Regions from separate parts of the Microbacterium sp. 05N427 genome, predicted to be linked through region 1. Evidence: riboswitches for the same ligand, from Rfam matches in the RefSeq annotation. Region 1 holds a riboswitch; the other holds the start of a gene.
The links. Region 1 has a riboswitch for FMN ahead of ribD (bifunctional diaminohydroxyphosphoribosylaminopyrimidine deaminase/5-amino-6-(5-phosphoribosylamino)uracil reductase RibD). Riboswitches for the same ligand answer to the same signal wherever they lie in the genome.
Positions count from the first base shown of each region.

Region 2: another riboswitch for FMN. It lies ahead of AC1DG4_RS02780 (6,7-dimethyl-8-ribityllumazine synthase); the one in region 1 lies ahead of ribD (bifunctional diaminohydroxyphosphoribosylaminopyrimidine deaminase/5-amino-6-(5-phosphoribosylamino)uracil reductase RibD).

Region 1 covers NZ_JBFTMT010000013.1:56,695-61,096, reverse strand. The annotation lists gene ribA (GTP cyclohydrolase II) at 1-41, opposite strand, end outside; gene AC1DG4_RS14135 (riboflavin synthase) at 38-694, opposite strand; gene ribD (bifunctional diaminohydroxyphosphoribosylaminopyrimidine deaminase/5-amino-6-(5-phosphoribosylamino)uracil reductase RibD) at 694-1,782, opposite strand; FMN riboswitch at 1,835-1,984, opposite strand; gene AC1DG4_RS14125 (Fpg/Nei family DNA glycosylase) at 2,068-2,940, opposite strand; gene AC1DG4_RS14120 (GNAT family N-acetyltransferase) at 3,020-3,589, opposite strand; gene AC1DG4_RS14115 (endonuclease domain-containing protein) at 3,819-4,402, shown strand, end outside.
Region 2 covers NZ_JBFTMT010000002.1:40,712-45,113, forward strand. The annotation lists gene AC1DG4_RS02770 (FMN reductase) at 1-634, shown strand, start outside; gene AC1DG4_RS02775 (FAD-binding oxidoreductase) at 702-2,054, shown strand; partial or broken gene AC1DG4_RS02780 (6,7-dimethyl-8-ribityllumazine synthase) at 2,118-2,558, opposite strand; FMN riboswitch at 2,566-2,711, opposite strand; gene AC1DG4_RS02785 (response regulator) at 2,777-3,475, opposite strand; gene AC1DG4_RS02790 (sensor histidine kinase) at 3,472-4,402, opposite strand, start outside.

The sequences.
Region 1 (4,402 bases):
CGGAGGGACTCCAGCGCCTCTTCGATGGTGGAAAGGCTCATCGCGAGCCTCCTTCCGGTGTGGCGGCGCTGTCGGCGCCTGCGTCTGCGGCGCGGAACGCGAGCAGTCGCTCGACGTGCCGGGCGAGGATGTCGGTCTCGAGGTTCACGCGGTCGCCGACGGACCGGGATCCGAGCGTGGTCGCCGAGAGGGTCTCCGGGATCAGGGACACTTCGAACCAGGCGGCCGGCGCGGACGGCGCGCTGACGGCGCTCACCGTCAACGACGTGCCGTCGACCGAGATGGATCCCTTGTCCACGACGAGCGGGGCGAGGTCGTGCGGCAGGGAGATGCGCAGCACGCTCCACTGCGCGCCGGGGCGCACCTCGAGCACCTCGCCGACCCCGTCCACATGGCCCTGGACGATGTGGCCGCCGAGGCGCGCGCCGACCGGCATCGCCTTCTCGATGTTCACCCGCGTGCCGACGGTCGCGCCGCCGATCGCGGCGACGTCGAGCGTCTGCTTCATGACGTCGGTGTCGAACGTGTCGGGCGTGGAGCCAACGACGGTGAGGCACACGCCGCTCACGGCGATGGACTCGCCGTGCACGGCGTCGGACGCCGCTTTCGGGGCGCGCACGGTCAGGCGCCAGCCGTCGCCGGCGGGCGCGATCGCGGTGATCTCGCCGATCTCCTCGATGATTCCGGTGAACATCAGGCTGCTCCTTCGTTCCGGGAGGTGTTCAGGACTGCGGGCACCGGTGCGGCGCCGGTCGATGTCGTGCCGTCGAGGTCCGCCGGGCGGGCGACCACCAGCAGGTCCGCGCCGAGCGGCAGCCACTCGTCCACGACCAGGCGTCGTGCTTCGCCGATCGAGGGCACGCCGATGTCGGTGAGGGCGAGCTTCGGCCCGCCGAGCAGGACGGGCGCGAGATATGCCAGCACCTCGTCGACGAGATCCGCGGCGAGGAACGCGCTGGCGAGGGTCGGTCCGCCTTCGACGAACACGCGCTGGAACCCGCGGTCCCGCAGGTCCGCGAGGACGGCGTCGAGGTCGTGCTCGGCATAGAACAGCGGCTCGTGCGGGTGACGGCGCACGGCGGCGTCGGCCGGGGTCTCCCTGGCGCCGATCACCACGGGGGCCGGCTGGTGGGGGAGCAGGGCGTCGCCGTCACGGGCGGTGAGGGCGGGGTCGTCAGCCAGCACGGTTCCGGTGCCGACGACGATCGCGTCGGCGGCGGCGCGACGACCGTGCACATCGGCGCGAGCGGCGGGACCGGTGATCCACTGACTGGATCCGTCCGCCGCTGCGGCGCGTCCGTCCAGGCTCTGCGCCCATTTCACGGTCACGTGCGGCCGGCCGAGCCTCTGCACGGTGAGCCAGCCGTCGATCAGGGCGCGCGCGGCCTCGGCCTGCTCGCCGGCGATGACGTCGACGCCTGCGGCGCACATCCTCTCGGCACCTCCGCCGGAGGTCACTCCGGGGTCGTCCAGCGCATAGATCACGCGGCGGACGCCCGCGTCGATGAGCGCCTGTGCGCACGGGCCCGTGCGCCCGGTGTGGTTGCACGGCTCGAGGGTCACCACCGCGGTCGCGCCGCGGAGCTGCTCCGGCGGGAGCTTCGAGAGCGCGTCGACCTCCGCATGCGAGGTGCCGGCGCCTCGGTGCCAGCCCTCGGCGAGCAGGTCGCCTGCGGGGGAGAGGATCACGGCGCCGACCTGCGGGTTGAGCCCCCGGGGGCCGCGGCGCGCGATCTCGAGCGCGTGCGTCATCGCCGCCTGCTCCACCGCTGTCGCCGTCATGTCGCCTTCCTCATCCTGGTCAAGGTCACCGGGGTCGGGCGCACGTCGATCGTGCGTGCTTCCTCTCATCCGGACTCGCAAGCCTTCGCTCGCATCACCGTCGGTCCCGGAATTCCACCGGATCGGCCTCGGATCCGTGTCGGATCCTCGGTTCGCGGACTGTCACCGCCGGTTCGGATTCTCACCGACCCCGGAGCACGTTGTACTGCTCTCAGCTTAGTCAACGCGTCGGTGCCGGTTTCATTCCGATGGATGGTTCTGTGACGCCTCATGTCGTGCGCAGGGTCACTTCAGCAGCCMGGACAGCCGGCGGTCCGCGAGCACTTTGCCGCCGGTCTGGCAGGTCGGGCAGTACTCCAGCGAGCGGTCGGCGAAGAACACGCTGCGCACRGTGTCGCCGCACACCGGGCAGGCTTCGCCGCGGCGAGCGTGGACCTGCATGCCGCGCCGCTTCGCGTCCTTGAGGTCGGCCGGCGGCTTGCCGCTCGCCTCCGCCACGGCTTCGCGCAGGGTCGACTGCATCGCGTCGTAGAGCCGGGTGACGTCGGCGTCGTCGAGACCTCCGGCAGGTGCGTAGGGGGACATCCGCGCGGCGTGCAGGATCTCGTCGGAGTAGGCGTTGCCGATCCCGCCGATCACGGCCTGGTCCCGCAGCAGCCCCTTGATCTGGGTGCGCCGGCCGTCGAGCAGCGCGGCGAACACGTCGCGGGTGAACGACGGATCCAGAGGATCCGGGCCCAGTCGCGCGATGCCGGGTACGTCGGCCGGATCCCGGACGACGTACACGGCGAGGGACTTCTTGGTGCCGGCCTCGGTCAGGTCGAAGCCGCTGCCGTCGAACGCGATCCGCAGCGCGATCGGCGACTTGCCCGGGCGGATCAGGGTGGTGGGCAGCGCGTCGTACCAGCGCAGCCACCCGGCCTTGGCGAGGTGGAACACGAGGTGCAGCTGCGGTTCGACGTCGCTTTTCAGTGTCAGATCCAGGAACTTGCCATGCCGCTCCACGCCCTCGACGCGCGCGCCCGCCAGCGCGGTCACAGGAGGATCGAAGGTCTTGAGCGCTGCGATCGCCGACACGGACGCACGTGTGATCGTGAGGCCGACCGCGCGCTGCGCGAGGAAGTCGACAAGCCCCTGCACCTCAGGCATCTCCGGCATGGGTTCATCCTGCCACCCGCGTGCGACATCCGGACAGGCCGGGTCGGATGCCGTCCGACGACGCGCCGGGGGAGACGCCTCAGCCGAGGTCGATCGGCCAGTCGACCGGGATGCGGTCGTCTGTGCGCAGGAGCCCCGCGAGCCATCCGTCGTCCCGCCCCCGAGGGCTCGTCAGGAACTGGCGGTGCGTTCCCTCGAACCGGAAGCCGAGCGAACGAGCGCTGCGGGCGGACGGGATGTTGCCGACCACAGCGCGCCAGGTCATACGGGCGAGCCCGAGGTTGGCGAAGCCCCAGTCGATCACGGCACGGGCCGCCTCGGTGACGTATCCGTGACCGCGCGCCGGGGCCGTGACCCAGAACCCGAGCTCCGCATCCCCGCCCGCCCGGTGCTCGGTGATCTGGTGCAGCCCGATGGCACCGACCAGGACGTCGTCCGCGAACACGGCCCACACGGTCTGGGATCCGTCCTCCCACCACTCGCCGATGAGCCGGACGAAGTCCTCGGCGTCCTCGCGCGCGTAGGGGCTGGGAACGGTCGTCCAGCGGGGAATCTCCGGATCCTGGCACGCCGCGGTGATCGCGTCGACGTCGGCGGAGGTCGGGGCACGCAGGACCAGGCGCTCGGTGCGGAGGATCGTGGGTTCCATCGACCCAGCCTAGGGCGGAGCCGACCGCTGTCTCGCCGCCTCCTCGTCGCGAACTCAGTCGATTCGGACTGTTCTACCGTTCCCGGCCGCGACACGGCCCGAATCGACTGAGTTCGCAACCGCCGAGAGGCCTGCTCGGTCGTCCTCCACAGATGCGACAACTGCCCGATTGTGCACGGGTTTCGTGGGTGCGCCCCACAGGCCGTCGAAGACTCGTCAACCTCGGGCCATGATCGAGCAGCGATTCCGGACATTTGAACTCCGCGCCGAGGGGCATACCGGGAGGGACATCACCGAGGCGGTGCGCCACGGCGTGCTGATCCGCCTGAGGAAGGGCCAGTACGCGGTGGCGGGCAGCGCCGACCCGGCGGTCAGGGCCGGACAACTGGGCGGACGTGTCGATTGCGTCAGCGCGCTCGCGCTCGCCGGGGTGTTCGTGCGGGCCAGCCACCCTCTGCACGTGCAGATGACGCCGCATTCCTCGAGGCAGATCCGCCCGCCACGCGGAATCGTGCGGCACTGGCGCGCGTGTTCGGCGCCGTGGAACGACCTGGAGGTCCCCCTGGCGGAGGCGCTCGCGCAGGCGATGTCCTGCCAGGAACCGCGCGACTCCGTAGCATCGCTGGACAGCGCGCTGCACCAGGGGCTGATAGATCTCGATGGCCTCGACGAGGTGTTCGAGCTCGGTCCTCGGCGCATGCGGGCCCTGCGCCGTATGGTCGATGGGCGGGCGGAGTCCGGTCCTGAAACGCTGGTGCGCATCGCGGCCAGGGCTCTGGGGTACGACGTCGTGCCCCAGGTCGAGTTCGACTT
Region 2 (4,402 bases), on a different contig from region 1:
TCGCATCGCGGTGATCTCCGCAGGGCTCAGCAACCCGTCCTCGACGCGCATGCTCGCCGACCGTCTCGCGGCGGAGACCGCGCGTCGGCTCACCGAGCTCGGCTCCGAGGTCAGTGTCGACGTGATTGAGCTGCGCGACCTCGCGCACGACATCACGAACAACCTGCTCACCGGTTTCGCGCCGCCGGCGCTGGACTCGGCGATCAACACGGTTGTCTCGGCCGACGGCCTGATCGCCGTCACGCCGATCTTCTCCACGAGCTACTCCGGCCTGTTCAAGTCGTTCATCGACGTGCTCGACCCGGACGCGCTCGCCGGCAAGCCCGTCCTGATCGGCGCGAACGCCGGCACCGCGCGGCACTCGCTCGCGATCGACTACGCGATCCGCCCGCTGTTCACGTACCTGCACGCCGAGCCCGTCCCCACGGGCGTCTTCGCGGCATCCAGCGACTGGGGAGCGAACGCCGACGAGGTGGCGCCGCTCAGCACGAGGGTCGAGCGCGGAGCGCGCGAGCTCGCCGAGGCGATGGCCCGGCGCGAGCCCGCGGCCGACAAGGATCCTTTCGACCCGGGCAACTACCTCGGCGAAGGACGCTCGTTCGGGCATCTGCTGGGCGGTCTCGCGGGGGAGTAGGCCGGCCTCAGGCGTAAGGGCGTGACGCCACCGGAGGAATGTCCGTGGGGCATCCTATGGTGGCGTCATGCCCCTTCTCTCTGCATTCGACGCTCTCGACCGTGCGCTTGACGGAACCCTTCTGCTCCCCTCCGACGACGGCTTCGACGCCGCCCGCCGCCCATGGAACCTCGCGATCGACCAGCACCCTGCGGCGGTCGCGACGCCCGCGGGCCTGGATGATCTGCGCCTGATCCTCGCGGCGGCCCGCGAGGCGGGAACGCCGATCGCGGTGCAGCCGAGCGGGCATGGCGCCTCCGGAGACCTGGCCGGGGCCGTGATCGTGCGGACGGCGGCGTTCGACCGGCTCGACATCGACCTCGCGGCCGGTGTCGTCGTGGTCGGCAGCGGCGTGCGCTGGGGCGCGGTCGTCGATGCGCTCGAAGGCACGGGGTGGGCGGCCCCGGCGGGCACGAGTCCGGTCGTCTCTGTCGCGGGCTACACGCTCGGCGGCGGTCACTCCTGGTTCAGCCGCACGGCGGGTCTCGGTTCCGACAACCTGCGCGCCGCGTGGGTGCTGCGGCCCGACGGCACCCATGAGCGCATCGACGACGACAGCGACGGCGAGGCGATGTGGGCGCTGCGCGGCGCGGGCGGCTTCGTGGGCGTCGTGACTGCGCTCGAGATCGATCTCGTCCGGGCACCTGCGCAATGGGGCGCTTCCCTGACCTTCGACGCGGCCGATTCCGCTGCGGTGATCCGCGCTGTGCGGGATCTCGCTGCCGTCGCGCCGTCGACGCTCAACGTGTTCACGAGCTCCATGCGGATGCCCGACGCACCGATGCTGCCGGAGGCGATCCGCGGCAAGAGCTTCCTGACGGTCCAGGCGCTGTCCTCCGACGGCGCCGCCGAAGCACTCCTCGACGGGGTACGGCGTGCCGGCCCCGTGCAGCGCGAGACCTCCGGCGCGACGTCGCCCGCCGCGATCGCGGCGTCCTCGGGAGAGCCGACCGAGCCGACCGCGGGCCGGGGCGCGTCCGCCGCTCTCGACCGGCTCGACGACGCCATGATCGACGCGCTGATCGACTTCCGTCAGGCGCCGGCGCAGACGACGATCGTCGGGATCCACCTGCGGATGCTGGGTGGAGCGCTCGACGCTCCGCGCCGTTCCGGCTTCGCCTCCCTGGCGTCGGCCGACTGGCTCCTGCACGCGCTCGTGCCGAACTTCCCCGGTGCACCGACCGAGCCCGGCGACGCCAGCATCGCGGGTCTCCTCGAGCTGCTCGCTCCGGCCGCCGCAGAGCAGATGATCCCGACATTCCTCACGCCGGGACAGTCGCTCGCGCAGTGCGCCACGGCGTCCGACATCGACCGGCTTCGCGCGGTGCGCGAGAGCGCCGATCCCGACGGTGTGCTGCACGAAGGACGCCTGCCGCGCTGAGTCCGTCTCGACGACGGAACTCAGCGACGGCGGACGTGTCGGGTGCGGGGTCGCGCGGGTCGGTCAGTCGATCGTGGCGAGGCTCTGCACCGTAGCCGACACGGCCTCGGCGAGCTCTCGGCCCTTGACGGAGAAGTGACGCCGGAAGTACTCCAGGTGCTCGTCGTGCTCGTGGAAGTGGTGCGGCGTGAGCACGGCGGAGAACACCGGCACATCGGTCGCCAGCTGCACGCGCATGAGCGCGTCGACGACGGATCCGGCGACGAAGTCGTGCCGGTAGATCCCGCCGTCCACGACGAGGGCGCTCGTGGCGATGGCCTCGTAACGGCCGGTGCGCGCGAGGCGCTGGGCGTGCAGGGGGATCTCGAACGCTCCGGGCACGCGGTACACGTCGACCTGGTCGATGCCGAGCTCGGCGAGTCGCTCGAGGAAGGCGGACACGGCCTGCTCGACGATCTCGGCGTGCCACTGCGCGGCGACGATGGCGATTCTGGGCATGGTGGACTGCTCCTTCTGTCCTCTCTCATCCGGACTGTGACCGTCGGCTCCGGAATCGCACCGGATCGGCGGTCCCCACCATGGGGACCGTTCGCGGGCTCACGCGGACTCTGCCGCGACACCGCCGGTGGGGACTTTCACCCCGCCCTGAGGACAGGACGACGCTATCACCGCGCCGCCGGCGGTCCGACCACGGTGCGATCCGGGAGCGCGGCTCGAGGCTGTCAGTGCGGCGTCGCGGCCGCACCGGCCAGACGGTAGGCGGTCTCGGGACGGCCCGGAGCGCCGTAGCGTGGGGCGCGGATCGCGACCCGCTGTGCGACGAGGTGCTCCAGGTAGCGTCGCGCGGTGACGCGCGAGACACCGACGAGAGGCGCCGCCTCCGCGGCGGAGAGGTCGCCGTGCGCGCGCAGCACCGCGGTCACCGCCTGGAGCGTCTCGACGGCGAGCCCCTTCGGCAGAGCGATGGCGCCGGTCGCGGGACCTCCGATCAGGGCGTCGATCTCCTCTTGGCTGGCGGCGCCCGCGCCCGCGAGCGCGACCGCGCGTTCGTGCCGGTCGCGGTACTGCAGCAGGCGGTCGCGGAAGACGGCGAACGGGAACGGCTTGAGCAGGTACTGGGCGACGCCGAGGGCCGACATCCGCCGCACGGCCTCGACGTCGCGCACGCTGGTCACCGCGATCACGTCGATCGCGCTGCCGGCGCCGCGGATGCGGCGCAGCACATCGATGCCCGACCCGTCGGGCATCGTGAGGTCCAGCAGCACCAGGTCGATCCGCTCCGCATCCGCGGTGAGCGCGTTCAGCGCGGCCCGGACGCCGGTGCACTCGCCCACGACCTCGAACCCTTCGAGCCGCGCGATGTACGCCGCATGGAGTTCGAGCGTGAGCGGGTCGTCGTCCACGAGCAGGACGCCGATCATCCGATCCTCCTTCCGGCGGGGACCCCGGGTAGCGTCACCCGGAACGCGGTCGGTTCGGCGGACAGCTCGACCGTCCCGCCCGCGGCCGTTGCGATGTCGCGCACGAGGGCGAGTCCCACCCCGCGTCCAGAGCGGTCGCTCGGCTTGGTGGAGAAGCCGTGCTCGAAGATCCGCTCGCGGACGTCCGAGGGTATCCCAGGGCCGCCGTCCGAGACCGTGATCGCCACAGCCCCGCCGTCCGCCGCGGTCACGTCGACCCGCACCCAGCGGTCGGCGCTCGATCCCGCCTGAGGGGCGGCGTCGAGCGCGTTGTCGATGAGGTTCCCCACCACCGCGACCGCGTCGACGGGGGTCAGATCCGCGCGGGGAGCGGCCGGGTCCACGTGGACCTGCCAGCGCACCCCGCGCTCCTTCGCCTGCGAGGCCTTGCCCAGGAGCAGTGCGCCGAGCGTCGGATCCCCGTCGCGCAGCGTCATCTGGTCGATCACGGACTGGCTCTGCAGGGACGATTCCGACAGCAGCGCGATGGCCTCGTCCCGGCGATCGAGTTCCAACAGCGACAACGCCGTGTGCAGGCGGTTGCCGTGCTCGTGCGTCTGCGCGCGCAGCGCCTCGCCGAGCGTGCGCACCGACTCGTATCCGGCCACGGCCTCGCGCACGTCGCGAGCGTCCAGATCGCCGGTGATGCGCCGGGTCGCGAGCCGCGCGAGCACCGCTCCGATCGCGCCCAGCGCCACGACCGCGAGGGTCAGCAGCACGATCACGGGCAGGCGTCGCAGCAGCGCCCCGGACAGCGACTCCACAGTCACCCCCGCGGACACCCACCCGACGATCGCGCCCCCGGCGTCGTGGACGGGGGCGATCGTGCGCACGGAGGGACCGAGCGTGCCCGTGTACTGCTCGGTAAGCGTGCGGCCGTCGGCGGGG